4 regions of the Buttiauxella sp. genome follow, and region 2 is predicted to be linked to each of the others. Evidence: predicted binding sites of a transcription regulator. Region 2 holds the regulator's gene; each other region holds the start of a gene.
What was found. Region 2 encodes LexA, which represses DNA repair genes until DNA is damaged. Its sites were predicted from a motif close to TNCTGTATGTACATACAGNA; they were not measured.

Region 1 (5,267 bases), on a different contig from region 2:
ACCAAAGCTTTGCAAGCAATCGCGGGTCCATTCTCTCAGGTTCGTTTCTGCCCAACCGGCGGTATCACTCCAGCGAACTACCGTGACTACCTGGCGCTGAAAAGCGTTCTGTGTATCGGTGGTTCCTGGTTGGTTCCGGCTGACGCGTTGGAAGCAGGTGATTTTGATCGTATCACCCAGCTTGCTCGTGAAGCCGTCGAAGGCGCGAAATAACACTTCATTCTTCGAGCCGCATCTGTGTTGGCATCCTTGCTCACCCCAGTCACTTACTCATGTAAGCTCCTGGGGATTTGCTGCGTCGCCGCCTTGATGCAACACGAATTATTCGTGTTATTGAATCCCCGCTCAATTGAGCGGGGATTTTTTTAGCCTTTGACGATGACGGCTTTCGTCGCTGCAATGGCGCGAGCTATGGCATCTTCTACGCTTGAGCCCGTTGCCAGTGCCACACCCATCCTGCGTTTACCACTGATTTCTGGCTTCCCAAACAGACGTACTTGTAAGCCTGCCCCCACCGCGCTACCGACGTTGCCGAACTGGACGTTATCACTGGTTAATTCTGGAAGGATCACCGCAGAAGCCGCCGGGCCATACTGGCGAATTCCACCAACTGGCAAGCCGAGGAAGGCACGCACGTGCAAGGCGAACTCTGATAAGTCCTGAGAAATCAGCGTCACCATACCGGTGTCATGTGGGCGAGGGGAGACTTCGCTGAAAATAACCTCATCACCACAGACAAACAGTTCAACACCAAACAGTCCGTAGCCACCCAATGATTTGACGACTTTTTCAGCAATTTCCTGCGCGCGGGCAAGGGCGACATCGCTCATTTTCTGCGGCTGCCAGGATTCACGATAATCACCATCTTCCTGGCGATGACCAATCGGGTCACAGAAATGGACGCCATCGATTGCGCTGATGGTCAGCAGGGTAATTTCAAAATCAAAATTCACCACGCCTTCAACAATCACACGTCCTTTACCGGCACGGCCGCCAAGCTGTGCGTACTCCCAGGCTTTTGCTAACTGATCGGCAGTGCGGATAAAACTTTGCCCTTTACCGGAAGAGCTCATAACGGGTTTGATGATACAAGGCAGGCCAATTTCTTCGACCGCGTGCAAGAACGCGGCTTCGCTATCGGCAAAACGGTAACTGGAGGTCGGCAAACCCAGTTCTTCGGCAGCCAGACGACGAATGCCTTCACGGTTCATGGTCAACTGGGTAGCACGGGCGCAAGGTACTACGTACTGACCTTGCTGCTCCAGTTCGACCAGCATATCCGTCGCAATCGCTTCAATTTCGGGAACAATGAAATCGGGCTTTTCAGTGGCGACCAGTTTTCTAAGCTCGGCACCATCCAACATATTAATCACGTGGCTACGATGCGCGACATGCATTGCCGGGGCATCAGCGTAACGATCGACGGCGATCACTTCCAGACCCAGGCGTTGACATTCTATCGCCACTTCTTTTCCTAATTCGCCCGAACCCAACAACATCACACGAGTAGCTGAAGGACGGAGCGCTGTTCCCAACATTGACATAATCTGTATACCCAAACGGAGAAAATAGACCGGCGGATTATAAACGAAAACGTTTGCGTACGCATCGGCTTTCCCGCTTGCGATGCAAGGGTAATATCATTATACTGTTTAAATAAACAGTTAAACCGGAGCTGCAAAATGGCGGTTGAAATCAAATACGTTGTTGTACGAGAGGGGCAAGAAAAAATGTCATTTGCCAGTAAGAAGGACGCCGACGCCTATGACAAAATGCTCGATCTGGCGGAAGTGTTGAGTGGCTGGCTCACTCACAGCCCAATAGCTCTCGAAGAAGGCCAAAATGACGTGCTGGCGATGTGGATGGCAGAAAACAAAGATGTGCTTTCCACCGTGCTGAAAAGCGGCAAATTGCCAGAACTTGAAGCCGCAGCTTCAGTAGAAGAACCCACTGAAGAGGTTTCTGACGAAGAGGCTTCCGACGAAAAAGTGGCCGAGCATCCGCGTAAGCGCACAAAAGCTGCCTAAGTTTTATCGCGTCGGGTTACCGGCGCGTTTCTTTTCTCATCTTTAGTCTGATCAGACACTTCTTGACAGCCTTTCGCATAACCTCAGTGGTTAACTTCCTTAAAAAGGGTGTCTCTCATGAGCAATTGGTTACAGCAACTTCAGTCTATGCTGGGACAAGCGACGCAGTCCGGCCAAAATCAATCGGTACAAAATCCATCATCGCAAGTGCCTCAGGGGCTGAGTAAATTACTGGTGCCAGGTGCACTGGGTGGTTTAGCAGGCTTACTGGTTGCCAGTAAATCATCGCGTAAATTACTGACAAAATATGGGACCAGCGCATTGCTGGTTGGCGGTGGTGCCGTGGCTGGAAGCGTGTTGTGGAGCAAATACAAAGATCGCGTCCGTGATGCCCACCAGGGTGAGCCGAATTACGGGCAGCAACAGTCGCCAATTGATTTGCGTACCCAGCGCCTGGTTCTGGCTTTGGTGTTTGCCGCCAAAAGTGATGGCCACATCGATGACAAAGAGCGCCAGATTATCGATCAGCAACTGCGTGATGCAGGAATTGAAGGCCAGGGTCGCAACCTGATTCAACAGGCCATCGATCAGCCGCTTGATCCGCAGCTTCTGGTGCAAGGCGTTAATAACGAAGAAGAAGCGCTGGAACTTTATTTCCTCAGCTGTGCTGCTATCGACATCGATCACTTTATGGAGCGTAGTTATCTCAATGCGTTGGGCGATGCGCTAAAAATCCCACAAGATGTGCGTGAAGGCATCGAACAGGATATTCAGCAACAGAAACTCAATCTGCCGGGTTAATCCCGGCATTTTCCTCAAAATCCCACGTTACGCTTGCAAGCCTGTCTGAATTTGCCACCCTTACAGGGTGTTAACTCAAAAATGAAAATCGACATGCCACCTAAAGCAAAAAAAATACCCCATACCATGACCACGCATGGTGATACCCGCATCGACAACTATTACTGGTTACGCGACGACGATCGCACCGATGAGCAGGTACTTGATTATCTTCATCAGGAGAATGACTACGGTCGACAGGTGATGAGCACGCAACAGGCGTTACAGGACCGGCTGCTTAAAGAGATGATCGACCGTATCCCCCAGCGGGATATTTCCGCCCCCTATACGCAAAATGGTTATCGCTACCGCCAGGTTTTTGAAACCGGCAATGAATACGCCATTTATCAACGCCAGTCAGTGATGCTCAGCGAATGGGATGAGTGGGACATCCTGGTCGATGGCAACCGCCGTGCAGCTCATAGTGAGTTTTACACCATGGGCGGAATGAGTATCACGCCAGATAATACGGTGTTGGCGCTGGCGGAGGATTTTCTCTCACGTCGCCAGTACGGTTTACGCTTCCGTAATCTCGAAACCGGGAACTGGTATCCGGAAGTGCTGGATAATGTCTCCAGTAGTTTTGTCTGGGCGAATGATTCCGCCACGCTTTACTACGTTCGCAAACATCCGAAAACGCTGTTGCCTTATCAGGTCTGGCGACACACGGTGGGACATCCTTCCATTGATGACGAGCTGGTGTACGAAGAAAAAGACGAAATGTTTTATGTCAGCGTGCATAAAACGACGTCGAAGCACTTTGTCTTAATTTACCTGAGCAGTGCCACGACCAGTGAAGTGTTGCTACTCGATGCCGAACTAGTGGATGCGCAGCCACAAAGCTTTGCACCGCGTCGCAAAGACCACGAATACTCGCTTGATCACTATCAGCACAATTTCTATTTACGTTCTAATCGCGACGGCAAAAACTTTGGTTTATATCGCAGTAAAGCCCGTGATGAAAAACAATGGGAAGTGCTGATCCCACCACGTGAACAGGTGATGCTGGAAGGGTTTACCCTGTTTACGGACTGGTTAGTGGTCGAAGAGCGCCAGCAGGGGCTGACCAGCCTGCGCCAAATCAACCGTAAAACCCGCGAAGTGACCGGCATTGCGTTTGATGACCCGGCGTATGTCACGTGGCTTGGCTACAATCCGGAGCCAGAGTCTTCACGTTTGCGTTACGGTTACTCGTCGATGACCACACCGGATACTTTGTTTGAGCTGGATATGGATACCGGTGAGCGGCGGGTGATTAAGCAAACTCAAGTCGCGGGATTTGACGCCAGCCATTATCGCAGTGAGCATTTGTGGGTCACGGTGCGTGATGGGGTGCAGGTGCCGGTTTCGCTGGTGTATCACCGTGAGCACTTCAAGCGCGGGAAAAATCCGCTGCTGGTTTACGGCTATGGTTCGTATGGCAGCAGCATGGATGCGGATTTCAGCAGCAGCCGTTTGAGCCTGCTCGATCGCGGGTTTGTTTTTGCCATTGCCCATGTGCGGGGCGGGGGAGAACTGGGTCAGCAATGGTACGAAGACGGCAAGTACCTGAAGAAAATGAACACCTTCAATGACTATCTTGATGTGTGTGATGCCTTGCTTAAACAGGGTTACGGTGATGAAAACTTACTGTATTCCATGGGCGGAAGTGCAGGCGGGTTACTCGTCGGGGCGGCAATCAACATGCGGCCAGAGCTATTTCATGGCGTCGTTGCACAGGTGCCTTTTGTTGACGTGCTGACCACTATGCTTGATGAGTCGATTCCGTTAACTACGGGGGAATTTGAGGAGTGGGGGAATCCGCAAGATCCTGAGTATTACCACTATATCAAACAGTACAGCCCGTACGACCAGGTCGCTAAACAAGCCTATCCTCATATCCTGGTGACGACCGGTTTGCATGATTCGCAGGTGCAATATTGGGAACCGGCAAAATGGGTGGCGAAACTGCGCGAGACGCGCACCGACGATAACTTGTTGTTGCTGTGTACCGATATGGATTCAGGGCATGGCGGGAAGTCAGGGCGCTTTAAATCATACGAAGGCGTGGCACTGGAATTTGCGTTCTTGATTGCCCTGGCGCAAGGCACATTGCCAGGGCGTGCGGAGTAATGCGCGGTTACCCTTCGAGATAATGCTTAAGTGTCATTCTCAAATCCGGCGCTAATTCCTTGATGTTATTTAACATCCAGCGTAAATAGCCCGGATCTTGTTCTGCGATTTCAGCAATCGGCTTACCGCGATATTTGCCAAACGCCATGGTGGACACCATTGTTGGGCGGCCAGTAATGGTCACCATCTGGTCTGGTGTCCAACCGGATTCATTCATTATCCGTATCAGCAAAGCCGCAGTAATATAGCAGTCGAACAGGGCACGGTGATGATAAAGCCCGGCTGGCG
Region 2 (5,267 bases):
CAGCAACATGTAATCCATGTGGCTGCGGTGGCATGGGACATAAACAATCTCATGACCATCGTGAGCTAGCTGGCGCACACGCTCAGCGTTATGAACGTTGATCCCCTGGTACAAGCGGTTCCACGTCAGGCTCAGCACGCGGTCGCTCACACGAATCGCTTCGTATGAGAAGTTAGCTGCAATCTCTTCCATTAATGCCACAGCGTTTTGCTGCGCTTTTTCATGGGAGATTTTCTTGCTGCGGGCTTCATCTTCGACAGCGCGAGCGATAGCTTTCGATGCCAGAAGCTTATTAAACAGGTCCTGACGTACCGGCAGACGTGGCCCAATGGTCGCTAAACGCTGGCGAGCAAAGTGCATGCGTGCAACGCGAGCCAGTTTCTGTGCAATCTTCTTATCCGTACCGTGCTCGGTTGCCATATTGCGCAGTGAGACGGGTGGCGAGAAACGCACGAAACTATCGCGACCAAGCCAGGTCACGGCGAAAAACTTCTGGATGCCATTGAGCATCTTTAATGGCGGATTAACCTCGCCTTTTTCGCGGCCTGGGGAGCGGCCAAACATCACCGATACCGGCACCATCTGCACATCCAGATTTGGATTGCTACGGTGCAAGTCGAGGTAATCATGGAACAACTTGATCGACTCTTCTTTCGGCGTGTAATACGTGAATACACGCGGGCCACCGTGGATAAAGACGTAGCGCGGCAGTACCGCTCCGTCTATCTCTAATGGTTGCAGAGGGTCGGGCAAGCCATGCGCGAGGCATTGCGCGCGCAGCGTTAATAAGTCCGCCTTAGAGTTATAAGGCAGCACATACATTATTGGGCGTGTGGGATCTAAGCCCAGTTCGGCTTGTGGATCTGCCGGAATGGACTTGCTCTTTACCAGAACGCCTAATGGTAAATTAAGTAATTTGTAGTAGATTCTTGGCCAGCCTGACATAAACGATGTAAAGCCTCAGGTTAATAATGCAATTTCGCCGCAAGAATATCAGAATCTCATCCAGATTTCTGTGGCGTTGCGATATAGATACGCATTGACCCAATTATTTTGAAAAGGTTTCCCAAAATGGCGAGTAACGTCACCGGATTTACCCGAATCATCAAAGCCGCAGGCTATTCATGGAAAGGGCTCAAAGCAGCCTGGATTAACGAAGCTGCGTTCCGCCAGGAAGGCGTGAGTGCGGTTATCGCCATTGCCATCGCCTGCTGGTTAGATGTTGACCCTATCACCCGTATTCTATTGATTGGATCGGTCGTGCTGGTCATGATCGTTGAGATCCTCAATAGCGCGATTGAATCCCTTGTTGACCGCGTTGGCACGGATTACCACGAGCTTTCTGGACGCGCCAAAGACATGGGCTCGGCTGCTGTATTAATCGCCATTATCCTCGCAGTTATTACCTGGGTCACACTACTTTGGCAGCATTTGCGATGATCTTTCCAGAATAGTTAAGTGGCTGGTTTTTTGCTTAATTTGTGGTTCCAAAATCGCCTTTGACTGTATATACTCACAGCATAACTGTATAAACACCCAGGGGGCGGAATGAAAGCGTTAACTACCAGGCAGCAAGAGGTGTTTGATCTTATTCGGGATCATATCAGCCAGACCGGCATGCCACCGACTCGTGCCGAGATTGCTCAACGTCTGGGGTTCCGTTCTCCAAACGCCGCTGAAGAGCACCTGAAAGCACTTGCCCGTAAAGGCGTCATTGAGATTGTTTCTGGTGCGTCGCGCGGCATCCGCTTGCTGGTCGAAGAAATTACCGGTATTCCGCTGGTTGGGCGTGTTGCTGCAGGTGAGCCACTCCTTGCACAGCAGCATATCGAAGGCCACTACCAGGTTGATCCATCACTGTTCAAACCTAATGCTGATTTCCTGCTGCGCGTCAGTGGGATGTCTATGAAAGACATCGGTATTATGGATGGTGACCTGCTGGCGGTTCATAAAACTCAGGATGTGCGTAACGGCCAGGTTGTGGTCGCGCGTATTGATGATGAAGTTACCGTTAAGCGCTTAAAACAGCAGGGTAATGTTGTTCATCTTCTTCCTGAAAATAGCGAGTTTGAACCGATTGTGGTTGACCTGCGCGAGCATAACTTCTCTATTGAAGGGTTGGCGGTTGGGGTTATTCGCAACGGCAACTGGCTGTAAATCTCTTCAGGTGATGCGCTACCGTGCGCATCGCCTCTCAATACTTCAAATATCCTCCCAGGATTGGCTATCATAATGTTAGCACCGGCAGACAAAGCCCTCTGGCGCCTCGCACTACCCATGATTTTCTCCAACATCACTGTGCCATTGCTCGGTCTTGTCGATACGGCAGTTATTGGTCATCTGGATAGCCCTGTCTATCTTGGCGGTGTCGCTATTGGCGCTACGGCAACCAGTTTCCTGTTTATGCTTCTGCTATTCCTGCGCATGAGTACCACCGGCTTAACCGCACAAGCCTTCGGGGCTAATAATCCTTCGGCATTAGCGCGTGCCCTGGTGCAACCTTTATTGCTGGCACTGGGTGCAGGTGTGGTGATTGTCGCTCTGCGTGAACCGCTCATTTCCCTGGCATTACAAATTGTTGGCGGTAACCAGGATGTGCTCTTGCAGGCGCGAAGATTTCTTGAGATCCGCTGGCTAAGCGCTCCTGCGTCACTGGCTAACCTGGTATTACTCGGTTGGTTATTAGGCGTTCAATATGCGCGCGCACCGGTTATCTTGCTGGTGGTCGGCAACGTGCTGAATATTGTGCTGGATGTGTGGCTGGTGATGGGCTTGCACATGGATGTTCAGGGTGCGGCGTTAGCGACGGTCACTGCAGAATACGCCACATTTATCATCGGGTTGCTGATGGTGAAAAAGGTGATGGGTCTGCGGGGAATCAGCGTTGAGATGCTGATAAAAGCCTGGCGCGGAAACGTCCGGCGTCTGCTGGCGCTTAACCGGGACATCATGCTGCGCTCGTTGCTGCTGCAAGTGTGTTTCGCTTCAGTGACTATTTTTGGTGCGCGGTTAGGCAATGAAATTGTCGCAGTTAACGCGGTACTGATGACATTACTCACCTTCACCGCTTACGCACTTGATGGGTTTGCGTACGCCGTTGAAGCCCATTCGGGGCAGGCATTTGGTGCCAGAAATCGTGGGCAGTTGCTCGAAGTCTGGGGTGCGGCCTGCCGCCAGTCAGGGTTGGTAGCGCTGATGTTTGCCGTCGTTTACGCGCTGTTTGGTGAAAACATCGTGTCGCTTCTGACCTCTATTCCAGAATTGCAGCTACAAGCCGATCGCTATTTGCCATGGCAGATTGTTTTACCGGTGGTGGGTGTCTGGTGCTATCTGCTAGATGGCATGTTTATTGGCGCAACACGTGGTGCAGAAATGCGAAACAGTATGGCAGTGGCGGCCGTGGGCTTTGGGCTAACATTACTGACAGTGCCTTATCTGGGTAATCATGGCTTGTGGTTATCCGTAGCGGTGTTTCTCGCGCTGCGTGGGCTGTCTTTGGGATGGATTTGGCGACGCCACTGGCGTGACAACACATGGTTCCCCGCTGAAACTCAAAGTTACAACTCCTGACGCGTTTTTAAACTACATGCAGCATGCTGATTTACCACCTAATTATGGACCAGGTCAGCATGATGATATTTACCGCTATGGTTCAATATTCTTAGTTTTCTCCAGACTGCCATATCCTTGACTACAATTATTATCACGTCCAGCAGAAACAGTGTCAGCCAAACGGCAGCATCTGGACGATGTTAGTTCTTTTAGCAGTTCTTAACCGAACGATGAGGATACCATTATGAATAAAGACGAAATCGGCGGTAACTGGAAACAGTTCAAAGGCACAGTAAAAGAGAAATGGGGCAAACTAACTGATGATGACATGACTGTCATTGAAGGGAAACGCGATCAGCTAGTAGGTAAAATCCAGGAACGTTATGGATACGAACAAGAACAGGCAGAGAAAGAAGTCGTTGATTGGGAAAAACGTAACGATTACCGCTGGTAATCTCATCCCTCAGATGTGTTAACTCTCAAAGGCTGCCCTGCCCAGGTACAAGGATGTACCGAACTATCCTTCATACTTCAAGCTGTCTCTTTGTTAGCTACGTTCACTTACCCGGAATCGCTTACTTGAGTAAGCTCATCGGGATGCGTACTCTTGCCGCCGCGATACAACTTGAATTATCTCTGCTAATTATTCGATCTTACTAACGTGACTTCTTCTTACTTTGAATCGTGTGGTCATGCCCGCATGCTTCTGGGTGACTGCAAGCTTCAACTTCTGCACAAGCGCTGCATAAACCGTGTGCTTCGATAACATTATGATGCAGAGCAAACCCTAACTGGGCCGCCAGCTGATGCATGATATCTTCAACACCTTCCGCACCATGTTCTTTCACCGCACCACACCTGTCACAAATAAACATCGCAGATGAGTGAGTCGGCTGATCAATCAGATGGCACAACACATAGCTGTTAGTAGACTCAACACGATGCACAAAGCCTTGTTCGAGAAGAAAATCGAGCGCACGATAAACCGTCGGAGGTTTGGCTTGTGGTTCACTGGCACGTAATAAATCCAGCAAATCATAAGCGCTGATTGCACCCGCTTGTTGCGTCAATAAACGCAGCACTTCCAGGCGTTGAGGCGTCAGGCGCACATTACGCTGCTCGCATAGTTTTTCAGCCTGCGCTAACACGTTTTGTGAAGTCGTGATGTCCATCAGCATTCCCCTGTAGATTAGCCCTACACTCTATCACAACGCGCAAAAAACGCCGAGTGGTGCGCCATTCTTGCCGCATCCTTTTGAGATGACTATCCCGGAGTTTGTTATGAATAAACCTGACTGCATTCGCCACTGGAAAGAACTGGAAGGTGAAGATGACTCAACTTATCCAGACAGCGCAGAATTGTTTTCTATTGGCGCGCCACTGGCTCGCACACTCGGGCTGACACGCCTGGGAATTCACCATGAACGCCTGCTGCCTGGTCGCCGCACGTCCTATCCCCATGCGGAAAGTAGCGAGGAGGAGTATGCATATGTTCTGGAAGGGCATCCGCAGGTGTGGATCAATGGCCATCTTCACGCGCTTGAGCCAGGTGACAGTGTCGGTTTCCCGGCCGGAACCGGCATTTGCCATACTTTCATCAACAATACGGAACATGAAGTCCGGTTGTTGATTGTGGGCGAGGCCAACAAAGCCGAAAACAGAATTTACTACCCCTTAAACCCCTCTTACGCAGCACAACGTAAAGATCGCTGGAT
Region 3 (5,267 bases), on a different contig from region 2:
ACAACTCGGTAGCGCTGAAATTGAACAACGCACAGAATTACCTGGCGGCGAAATTCATGCTGCCTGGCGAATTCGCTACGCAGGTCATGAGATTTTTGTCAAAAGCGACACCCGGGAACTGTTACCTATCTTTACTGCGGAAGCCGATCAACTGGAGTTACTTTCACGTAGCAATACGGTGCGAGTACCGAAGGTCTGGGGGGTAGGCAGTGACCGGGATTACAGTTTCCTGCTCCTTGAATATAAGCCGGCAAAACCGCTGGATGCACATAACGCTTTTCTGCTGGGTCAACAACTGGCTCGCTTGCATGAATGGAGTGACCAGCCGCAATTTGGGCTCGATTTTGATAATGATCTTTCCACCAATCCGCAGCCCAATGCCTGGCAACGACGCTGGTCCACCTTTTTTGCTGAGCAACGTATTGGCTGGCAGCTCGAGCTTGCCGCAGAAAAAGGGATTCAGTACGGTGATATCGACCTGATTGTCGATTTTGTCCATCAGGCGCTGGCTTCCCATCAGCCTCAACCTTCTTTGTTGCATGGCGATTTGTGGTCTGGAAACTGCGCGATGGATGCAGACGGACCATTTATCTACGATCCCGCCTGTTATTGGGGCGACAGAGAGTGCGACCTGGCGATGTTGCCGTTACACCCGGATCAACCCCCGCAAATCTATGATGGTTACCAGTCCGTTTCGCCACTTCCCGCCGATTTCTTGCTACGTCAGCCTATTTATCAGCTCTATACCCTGCTTAATCGGGCGAGTCTGTTCGGTGGTCAGCATTTGGTTATCGCGCAAAAAGCGCTGGAGCGCGTTTTGGCCGCCTGATGAGTTCACCACTCCCCACCGCTGGGGAGTGGTGTTTTACTAGATAAAGCCCAGCAAAGAAAAGAAGAAATAACCGATAACGATAATGATGACAGGTAAGACATAGAGCGGGAAAATTTGCAGGAAAATGGTGTGGCGTGGCACCACGATTTTCGCGTCGATCTGTTCCTTAGTTAACCCTTCCGGGCCTTTCGCCTGTTCCAGAATCAACTGGTCTTGAACCCCTTCACGCAAAAACTTCGCCTGTCGACTCATTCGTGCGCCAGATGACTGCAAAGCCAGGCCAATAAATATCAGCGCGTAGATCACCCAAAACAGGATGTTGGCCTGCTGATGGAAGTCAGGTTGCGGCGAGTTGTACCAGAAGAAGTTTAAGAACGGCGTATTAAAACGCATCATCTCAATCATCACATGAGCGAAATCCAGCATCACAGCATTTATCCCTGCCTGTTTTTCGCTGTGCTCATACATAAACTTCAAAATTGAAATGAGTGTAGAAATCACCGCCGGGATGAAAATTACCCAGCCAGCCACACGTTTGAGTACGGCAATGCGTCCAGCTTGTTGATACGTCATTCGTTCCCCTTGGTTGAGACGTAACTTGCACGCACAAAGTTTACCTCGTCTGGTGTGATTTCGCCTGAGCTTTACGGGCGAATTTCACAAAGCAGTGGCAACAACCGTTAATTCCAGCTATTGATAAGAGATCTTAATTGTAATGCACACTGACAGGAGTCAAACCATGGCTGCAACTCGCCAAATTTTAGCTGCGATTTTTGATATGGACGGTTTATTGATTGATTCAGAACCGTTGTGGGATAAGGCTGAGCTGGATGTGCTGGCCAGTATCGGCGTGGATATTTCCCGCCGTAATGAACTTCCTGATACCCTCGGTTTACGTATCGACCTGGTTGTCGACTTATGGTTTGCGAAGCAACCCTGGACTGGCCCGTCATGTGAAGAAGTGACAAATCGCGTCATTACTCGTGCCATTGCATTAATTGAAGAGACTCGCCCTATTCTGCCTGGCGTGCGTGAAGCCGTCGCGTTGTGTAAAGCGCAAGGACTGAAAGTGGGACTCGCTTCGGCCTCACCTCTGCATATGCTTGAGCGTGTGCTGGAGATGTTCGACTTACGTTCTCAGTTTGATGCAATCGCCTCTGCTGAACATCTGCCGTACAGCAAGCCGCATCCCCAGGTATATTTAGACGCCGCCGCAAAACTGGGCGTCGATCCTCTGGCCTGTGTCACGCTTGAAGACTCAGTAAATGGCATGATTGCGACCAAAGCTGCACGTATGCGTTCAATTGTGATTCCAGCCGAAGAAAACCGCGACGACGTGCGCTGGTGTCTGGCGAATACCAGACTTAACTCGCTGACAGAATTACGCGCCGAACACCTGATTGGTTAGTTTCGCTGGATGCGGGTCACCCCCGCATCTGTTTCAAAACCCTACGCACTTCAAATTTTTTAAAACACCATTTCAAATACATTTGAGTTTCCCCCTTCCCGTATCTACTCTTTAGCTACACGCGCAAATGCGCTTTTCCGGATACCGGGGTAACTATGATTCTCGATGCTTTTAATCTGCAAGGCAAAGTCGCTATCGTCACAGGTTGTGACACAGGCTTGGGTCAAGGAATGGCGATTGGCCTTGCCGAGGCTGGTTGTGACATCGTCAGTGTGAGCCGCAAAATCCCGCACGAGACGGCACAAAAAGTAAAAGATTTGGATCGTCGTTTTCTCGCCATCCAGGCAGATTTGAGCCAACAAGACGCGATTCCTGAGATAGTCGCGCAAGCGGTCGCTGGCATGGGGAAAATAGATATTCTGGTGAATAACGCCGGGACCATTCGCCGGGAAGATGCGCTGGAATTTAGCGAGAAGAACTGGGATGACGTGATGAACCTGAACATCAAATCCGTTTTCTTCCTCTCTCAGGCCGTCGCGAAGCAGTTCATTAAACAAGGCAGCGGCGGCAAAATCATTAACATCGCCTCAATGCTGTCATTCCAGGGAGGTATCAGAGTTCCTTCGTATACGGCCTCCAAAAGTGCGGTGCTCGGCGTAACCCGCCTGCTGGCGAACGAATGGGCGCAACACAATATTAATGTCAATGCCATCGCGCCGGGTTACATGGCCACCAACAACACTCAACAACTGCGGGATGACGAAGTGCGCAGCCAGGAAATCCTCGACCGTATTCCTGCGGGTCGCTGGGGTGTTCCTGCCGACCTGCAAGGTCCGATTGTGTTTCTTGCCTCCAGTGCTTCAGATTACGTCAACGGTTATACCGTTGCCGTCGACGGAGGCTGGCTAGCCCGCTAAACATCACGCCGCCGGGCAATCCGGCGGTAGCAAAATGTTACGCCGTCACCTCTTCCGTCTACTGTATAAAATCCCTATACTGTATGAATCGACAGTTTTCATCCAGGTAGTATCATGACGGCGGAAGGTCACCTTCTTTTTTCCATTGCCTGTGCAGTATTCGCTAAAAACGCCGAACTCACGCCTGTGCTTGCTCAAGGAGACTGGTGGCATATTGTGCCCTCAGCCATCCTGACGTGTTTGCTACCTGATATTGACCACCCAAAGTCATTTCTCGGTCAACGCTTGCCCTGGATTTCCAAACCGATTGCCCGCGCCTGCGGCCATCGGGGATTTACGCACAGTTTATTTGCGGTGTTCGCAAGCCTCGCGCTGTTCTATCTCAAAGTGCCTGAAACCTGGGTTATTCCCGCCGATGCCCTTCAGGGCATGGTATTGGGTTACTTGAGCCATATTCTGGCGGATATGCTTACGCCTGCCGGAGTGCCGCTACTTTGGCCTTGCCGTTGGCGATTTCGCTTTCCCATCATCAGACCGCAAAAAGGCAATCAATTAGAACGTGCCTTATGCATGGTGTTCTTTGGTCTGGCGGTGTGGATGCCACAAAGTGTGCCCGATAACAGTGCAGTGCGCTGGTCGTCCCATATGATTATTTCGCTTCAAATGTCCTTTAATAGTTTTTTAAGTAACCATGTGGAACAATAATTAGACGAAATAACTCAAAATGTAATAATCAATTCCTTTTGAATATAAGACTCGTTCTGAGCTTCTGGTACGATTTGCAGAATATAAAGGTGGCAATCAGTCCATCTGGTTAAAATACACTCAGGAGATACGGGATGAATTTTCCACTTATAGCGAACGTAATTGTGTTCGTTATTCTGCTGCTGTTGCTGGCGCAAACCCGCCATAAACAGTGGAGTCTGGCGAAGAAAGTACTGCTTGGTCTGGTTATTGGCGTGGTCTTTGGCCTTGCCCTGCACACCATTTATGGCGAAGACAGCCCGGTACTGAAACAGTCTATTCAGTGGTTTAACGTTGTCGGTAACGGCTATGTTCAGTTGCTGCAAATGATTGTAATGCCGCTGGTGTTTGCCTCTATTCTGAGTGCTGTCGCACGTCTGCATAATGCCTCCTCTTTGGGCAAAATCAGCGTTCTGACCATCGGAACACTGCTGTTCACCACGTTGATTTCTGCTCTGGTCGGCGTGTTGGTCACTAACTTGTTTGGTCTGACCGCAGAAGGCCTGGTACAAGGTACCGCCGAAACTGCCCGTCTGAGCGCGATTGAAACCACTTACGTAGGTAAAGTTGCCGACCTCAGCGTCCCGCAGCTGATTTTGTCCTTCGTACCGAAAAACCCATTTGCTGACCTGACTGGTGCTAACCCCACGTCCATCATTAGCGTGGTGATTTTCGCCGCCTTCCTGGGTGTGGCTGCATTGAAATTGCTGAAAGACGATGCGCCAAAAGGCGAACGTGTTCTGGTAGCCATTGATACGCTGCAAAGCTGGGTGATGAAACTGGTCCGCCTGGTTATGCAACTGACCCCATACGGTGTTCTTGCGCTGATGACCAAAGTGGTTGCCGGTTCAAATCTGCAAGACATCATCAAACTCGGCAGCTTCGTGGTGGCTTCATACCTCGGTCTGGCGATTATGTTTGGTGTGCATGCGATTTTGCTGGCCGTCAATGGCGTCAGCCCGCTGAAATACTTCCGTAAAGTCTGGCCGGTACTGACCTTTGCGTTCACCAGCCGCTCCAGTGCTGCCAGCATTCCATTAAACGTGGAAGCGCAAACTCGCCGCCTGGGCGTCCCTGAGTCCATCGCAAGCTTCGCTGCATCCTTCGGGGCGACTATCGGTCAGAACGGTTGTGCCGGTCTGTATCCAGCGATGTTAGCAGTAATGGTTGCACCAACCGTGGGTATCAACCCGTTGGATCCTGTCTGGATTGCGACATTGGTCGGGATTGTTACTGTGAGCTCCGCAGGCGTTGCCGGTGTCGGTGGTGGTGCAACATTCGCCGCACTGATTGTCCTGCCTGCCATGGGCTTGCCAGTCACGCTGGTCGCACTGTTGATTTCTGTTGAGCCGCTTATCGATATGGG
Region 4 (5,267 bases), on a different contig from region 2:
AATGTTCGAGGCGAAAACTCGGCAGCCCTTCATCGTTCTCTGGCCAGACAATACCTTCCGGGCGCAGGGCATAACAGGCGCGCATCACATCGAGCAAATCCCAGCGCGAGTTATCGTTTTGCCAGCTCCAGCCATACGGATCATAAAAGTTACGATAGAAAATATTGCGCGTCACTTCATCATCGAAACGCACATTGTTGTAGCCGACGACGCAGGTTTTCGGCTGGGTGAAAATAGAATGGATGCGCTTCGCAAAATCCGCTTCGTTCACCCCACGCGCCAGCGCTTGTTGCGGAGTAATACCGGTAATCATCACTGCTTCTGGCTGAGGCAAATAGTCATCCGCCGGTTTGCAGTAAAAGACTTCCGGTTCACCAATAATATTAAATTCGGAGTCAGTACGGATGGCCGCGAATTGCGCCGGGCGGTCAAGTGACGGGCTTTTACCAAAAGTCTCATAATCATGAAAAAGGAAGGTCGGTTGTTGCGTTGTATTATCCACGATTTACTTCCGCCCTTGAGTGTTGTTTAACGTACTGTTATTAAACTGAAATACCACTAAAACCCTCTCCATGTATCAATCATTGCCATCGGGTGCTGCAACCGCCAATGGTAAACCATTAACCGGCCTGTAAGAAGTCTGCTCTATGGCCGAATAGTATATTCCTCAACTGTATGTGAGCGGTCTCATTCATATCTTTTTGCAATTTAATTGCGAAAAAAGTGACAAACTGCAGTAAAAGAGGCGGCTGAATTTATTGTTACCGAGGGTATATCGTTGAAGATCCGTCTGTTTGCTGTCATTTCCCTGCTGTCATTTTCTGCTCACTCCGCATTTGCCGACGACACCTTTGTTAACGCACCTCCTCCTCCACAAATTCAGGCTGGCTCATGGGTATTGATGGATTACACCACCGGGCAAATTCTGGCTGCAGAAAATGAGCATGTTCGACGCAACCCTGCGAGTCTGACCAAACTGATGACCGGCTACGTGGTCGACCGCGCGATTGATAGCGGCCGAATCTCGGCGAACGACATCGTGACCGTCGGTAAAGATGCCTGGGCAAAAGGCAATCCGGTCTTTGACGGTTCGTCGCTCATGTTCCTGAAAGCGGGGGACCGGCTGACAGTGCACGACCTGAGCCGCGGACTGATTATTGATTCCGGTAACGATGCGTGTGTCGCACTGGCCGATTACGTAGCCGGTGGGCAGCCACAATTTGTGGCGATGATGAATAAATACGTACAGCAACTGCACCTGCGCGATACCCATTTTGAAACAGTTCATGGCCTGGATGCGCCAGGTCAGCACAGTTCAGCCTATGATCTTGCGATCCTTTCTCGCGCCATCATTCACGGCGAGCCAGATTTTTACCATATGTACAGCGAGCGCAGCCTCACCTGGAATGGCATCACACAGCAAAACCGCAATGGCTTGTTATGGGACAAAGGGCTGAATGTGGATGGTTTGAAAACGGGCCATACCGCGAGTGCAGGCTTTAACCTTATTGCTTCAAGCGTGGTCGGCGAGCGCCGTTTGATTGCCGTGGTGATGGGTGCGGAAAGTCCGAAAGGGCGCGAAGACCAGGCGCGTAAATTGCTGCACTGGGGCCAGGATAACTTCGACACCGTCCAGGTTCTGCATAAAGGCAAAAAAATTGGCACGGAGGCCATCTGGTATGGCGATAAAAAGCAGGTCGAAGTGGGAACCACTCAGGATGTATTTTTGGCTCTGCCAAAGTCTGAAGTGCCGAACATTAAAGCCAAATATGTTCTCGATAAACAAGATATTGAAGCGCCCATTGCCGCCAATCAGCATGTGGGCGAAATCGAGCTCTTTGATCGCGACAAGCTGATTGCACACTGGCCGTTAGTGACGTTGTCTGATGTCAAAAAAGGCAGTGCGTGGTCACGATTGGGTGACTATATCAGCCACAAACTGTAATTCATCCAGCGGGTACACAACGGGTCGGCAGTAATGTCGGCCCGTTTTTATTGGCTGTACTATGCTCTACAACGACGTTTTGCAAAAAGCGATCCTGCTCGCAAAGCAACCACATCACCCTGACAAAGGATTGTTTGCCTGCACTAGAGTGGTGTATAAACATACAGTGTTTTTTAATCAGGTCAGGAGGTGATATGGAATTTAACGTACAACAAGTTCATGAGCGTAGAGTCGCTGGTTTTCATATGGTTGGGCCGTGGGAGCAAACGGTTCACCAGGGCTTTGAACAACTTGCCTTGTGGGTGAAAACCCACAAGATAGTCGGCGAACAGTGGCTGGCGGTTTACTACGACAATCCCGATTTAGTGCCCGCAGAAAAATTACGCTGCGATACCGTAGTCTCGGTGTCGGAAGACTTTACCGTGCCGGATAACAGCGAAGGCGTCATCGTCACCAGCATCGAAGGCGGGCAGTACGCGGTGGCCCGTGCCCGCGTTGACGACGGCGATTTTGCCAAACCATGGAATCTCTTTTTCGACAGCGTCCTCGATAGCAATAGCTACGTGATAACCGGAAAACCGTGCTTCGAACACTATCTGAACGACGGATCAGAAAGTGGAGTATGGGAAATAGACATGTATATTCCGGTGGCAGATCAAGTCTGAAGCTAAAGGGGGCGTATGCCCCCTAACTTTGTGATGCCCGTACAAAAAAAACAGGTACAATCCCGTTTTTTATTTTCTGGGGAGCTGAGTGTGCGTCCTGACAAATCACTAAGCCCATTTGAGATCCGTATTTATCGCAATTACCGCACAGTGCATGGTATCCGCATCGCGCTGGCATTTGTTCTCACATTCCTGATTGTCCATCTTCTGAAAGTGCCAGAAGGGACATGGCCGCTTATCACACTCGTGGTAGTGATGGGGCCGATCTCGTTTTGGGGCAACGTCGTGCCACGCGCCTTTGAGCGTATCGGGGGGACGATTTGCGGTGCAGTCATGGGCCTTGTGGCGCTGAAACTTGAACTGTTTTCCCTACCACTGATGTTGGTGTGGTGCGCCATCGCCATGTTTATCTGCGGCTATCTGGCATTAGGGAAACGTCCGTATCAGGCTTTGCTGATTGGCATCACCCTTGCCGTGGTGGTGGGTGCTCCCGCGGGTGACATGGAGATCGCTCTCTGGCGTAGCGGGGATGTTATCTTTGGTTCACTGTTGGCGATGCTTTTTACCAGTGTTTATCCGCAACGCGCCTTTATCCACTGGCGTATACAAATGGCGAACTTCGTCACCGCCTTTGGTCGGGTTTACAACGCCGGTTTTTCACCTAACTTATTAGAGCGTCCGCGTCTGGAAAAACACTTGCAGAAAGTGCTGGGCGATGTGGTGAGAATGCGCGCGCTTATTGGCCCGAGCAGTAAAGAAACCCACATTCAAAAATCGATATTCGAGGCCATCCAAACCGTCAGCCGCAATATGGTGTGCACACTGGAATTGCAGGTCAATGCTTACTGGGCTTCCCGCGAAAGTCACTTCCTGATGATCAATGCGCACACGTTGCGTGAAACGCAACAAATGACGCAAGGGACGCTTGCCGCAATCGCTCTTGCTTTGCACGATGGCAATCCGTCACCTATTTCGGCAAACAATGAAAAGCTGACTGAAATCGTCAGCGAACTGCGCGAGCTGATGCAGAATGGCCAAAATGGGAACTTTCAGGAAACGCCAATTCATGGTTACGTTTGGTTGAGTCTGGAGCTAGCTCGTCAACTAGAATTGCTGTCACAGTTGATCTGTCGCGCGTTACGCAAATAATTGCTTAATCTGATGTGAATTGCTGGTTTCGATTCAGCAGCTTTTGAGGTTAAGATAGCGAAATAGACCAATCGCCTGTACTGTTCGGGTTGTCGCCTCGTATCACGCAGCTTGAAGTAGAACGGAGCGCCCCAAAGTATGATGGGGCAAAAGAATTGTCAGCGGCCGCCGCTACCATTAAAGTAATCTTATGGCGGCTGTCTTAACGAATCCGAGTATGAAATTAGCAGGGGTATAAAAATGGAACCAATTAAACCATCTTTCCAGGACGTGCTTGAGTTCGTGCGTCTGTTCCGTCGTAAAAACAAACTGCAGCGTGAAATCCAGGACGTTCAGAAAAAAATCCGTGATAACTCAAAACGCGTTCTGCTGCTTGATAACCTGAGCGACTACATCAAGCCAGGGATGAGCATCGAAGCTATTCAGGGCATCATCGCCAGCATGAAAACTGACTATGAAGACCGTGTTGATGACTACATCATCAAAAACGCTGAGCTGTCTAAAGAACGTCGTGAAATTTCCAAAAAACTGAAAGTGATGGGCGAAATTAAGCCTGAGTAGTTATAGTTTCTTCGTAGGTCGGTTAAGCGTAGCGCCAACCGACGCCAACTGGCTGTCACTACGGATGAAAATGGTGGATGACGCTATCGCTTCTCCACCCTACAGAATTTTTAGTATAAACCGCCATTTCGGCGGTTTTTTTTCGCTTCAACTCAACGCACGCCGCCTGCGACCATCTTTACCAAATGCTGGCGCGGGTAGTGTGAATCACCGTCCAGGCGATTAATCTGCCAGAGTAATTTCTCAGCATCATGTTTGCGAACGTCGAGCATTAATCCCACTACGCTGCCGCTATGCGCCACGTTCAGGCCGTACAAATCAAACTCTTCGACCAGCGCTAACAGCTGTGAAAACAACGGTTTTGCCAGTAACGTTTGGCTGGCGACTGCGCTTTGCGTGGCGGCTTCTCCCAGTAAGCGAGGATCTTGCATCCTGCAACTTTGTTGCAATCGATGCCACGCCTCATCAAGCGCTGCGGCATGGCTGAATAACGCAGACTCGCGCTGATGACGACGATAGTCCTCAGTCAAAATCGTGGTATCACTTTCGAGTAACAGGATATCCACTGCTGGCGCAGCCTGGCAGCTAAACTGCGTTCGCGCATTCAGATGGGAGAACAGCGTCGGCAAAACAAAAATCGTGCTGTCGGTCGGTTCAATGTTTACACATAAAGCTGCAAGGATGGATTCGCTGAGCGTTTCCCCCAAATGCCGGGCGGTCGCCACGGCGGTGGCGGCAATATCGGCGGTACTGCTGGCAAGCCCTTTGCCTACAGGGATGGTGGAGTCCAGCGCAATACTCAGGCTATTGGCGACCGTAACGGAGTAGCCAAAATGGGCCACAACCTGTTCCAGCATCTGGCGCATGCGTGGGCGCTCTTCGCCAGACGGCACGCCTTCACGGACTTCAACGGTGCTAAACCAGTCGATAGGGCATGAAACCAGCTT

Region 1: the regulator LexA is predicted to act here: its motif matches at 1,647-1,666, upstream of WBL83_RS09220 (YebG family protein).
Region 3: the regulator LexA is predicted to act here: its motif matches at 3,235-3,254, upstream of WBL83_RS02405 (metal-dependent hydrolase).
Region 4: the regulator LexA is predicted to act here: its motif matches at 2,095-2,114, upstream of sbmC (DNA gyrase inhibitor SbmC).

Annotation. Positions count from the first base shown of each region.
Region 1 covers NZ_JBAVHX010000010.1:123,443-128,709, forward strand. Annotated here, with positions in the region: gene kdgA (bifunctional 4-hydroxy-2-oxoglutarate aldolase/2-dehydro-3-deoxy-phosphogluconate aldolase) at 1-213, shown strand, start outside; gene purT (formate-dependent phosphoribosylglycinamide formyltransferase) at 366-1,544, opposite strand; gene WBL83_RS09220 (YebG family protein) at 1,683-2,027, shown strand; gene WBL83_RS09225 (tellurite resistance TerB family protein) at 2,145-2,828, shown strand; gene ptrB (oligopeptidase B) at 2,922-4,979, shown strand; gene exoX (exodeoxyribonuclease X) at 4,987-5,267, opposite strand, start outside.
Region 2 covers NZ_JBAVHX010000039.1:36,128-41,394, forward strand. Annotated here, with positions in the region: gene plsB (glycerol-3-phosphate 1-O-acyltransferase PlsB) at 1-945, opposite strand, end outside; gene WBL83_RS22080 (diacylglycerol kinase) at 1,072-1,440, shown strand; gene lexA (transcriptional repressor LexA) at 1,549-2,157, shown strand; gene dinF (MATE family efflux transporter DinF) at 2,233-3,570, shown strand; gene WBL83_RS22095 (CsbD family protein) at 3,797-4,006, shown strand; gene zur (zinc uptake transcriptional repressor Zur) at 4,209-4,724, opposite strand; gene WBL83_RS22105 (cupin domain-containing protein) at 4,834-5,267, shown strand, end outside.
Region 3 covers NZ_JBAVHX010000004.1:425,710-430,976, forward strand. Annotated here, with positions in the region: gene WBL83_RS02385 (fructosamine kinase family protein) at 1-829, shown strand, start outside; gene WBL83_RS02390 (YniB family protein) at 869-1,405, opposite strand; gene hxpB (hexitol phosphatase HxpB) at 1,572-2,240, shown strand; gene kduD (2-dehydro-3-deoxy-D-gluconate 5-dehydrogenase KduD) at 2,396-3,157, shown strand; gene WBL83_RS02405 (metal-dependent hydrolase) at 3,272-3,862, shown strand; gene WBL83_RS02410 (L-cystine transporter) at 3,997-5,267, shown strand, end outside.
Region 4 covers NZ_JBAVHX010000026.1:20,854-26,120, forward strand. Annotated here, with positions in the region: gene sbcB (exodeoxyribonuclease I) at 1-502, opposite strand, end outside; gene dacD (serine-type D-Ala-D-Ala carboxypeptidase DacD) at 779-1,945, shown strand; gene sbmC (DNA gyrase inhibitor SbmC) at 2,140-2,610, shown strand; gene WBL83_RS16945 (FUSC family protein) at 2,701-3,759, shown strand; gene WBL83_RS16950 (DUF496 family protein) at 4,000-4,320, shown strand; gene WBL83_RS16955 (GHMP kinase) at 4,473-5,267, opposite strand, start outside.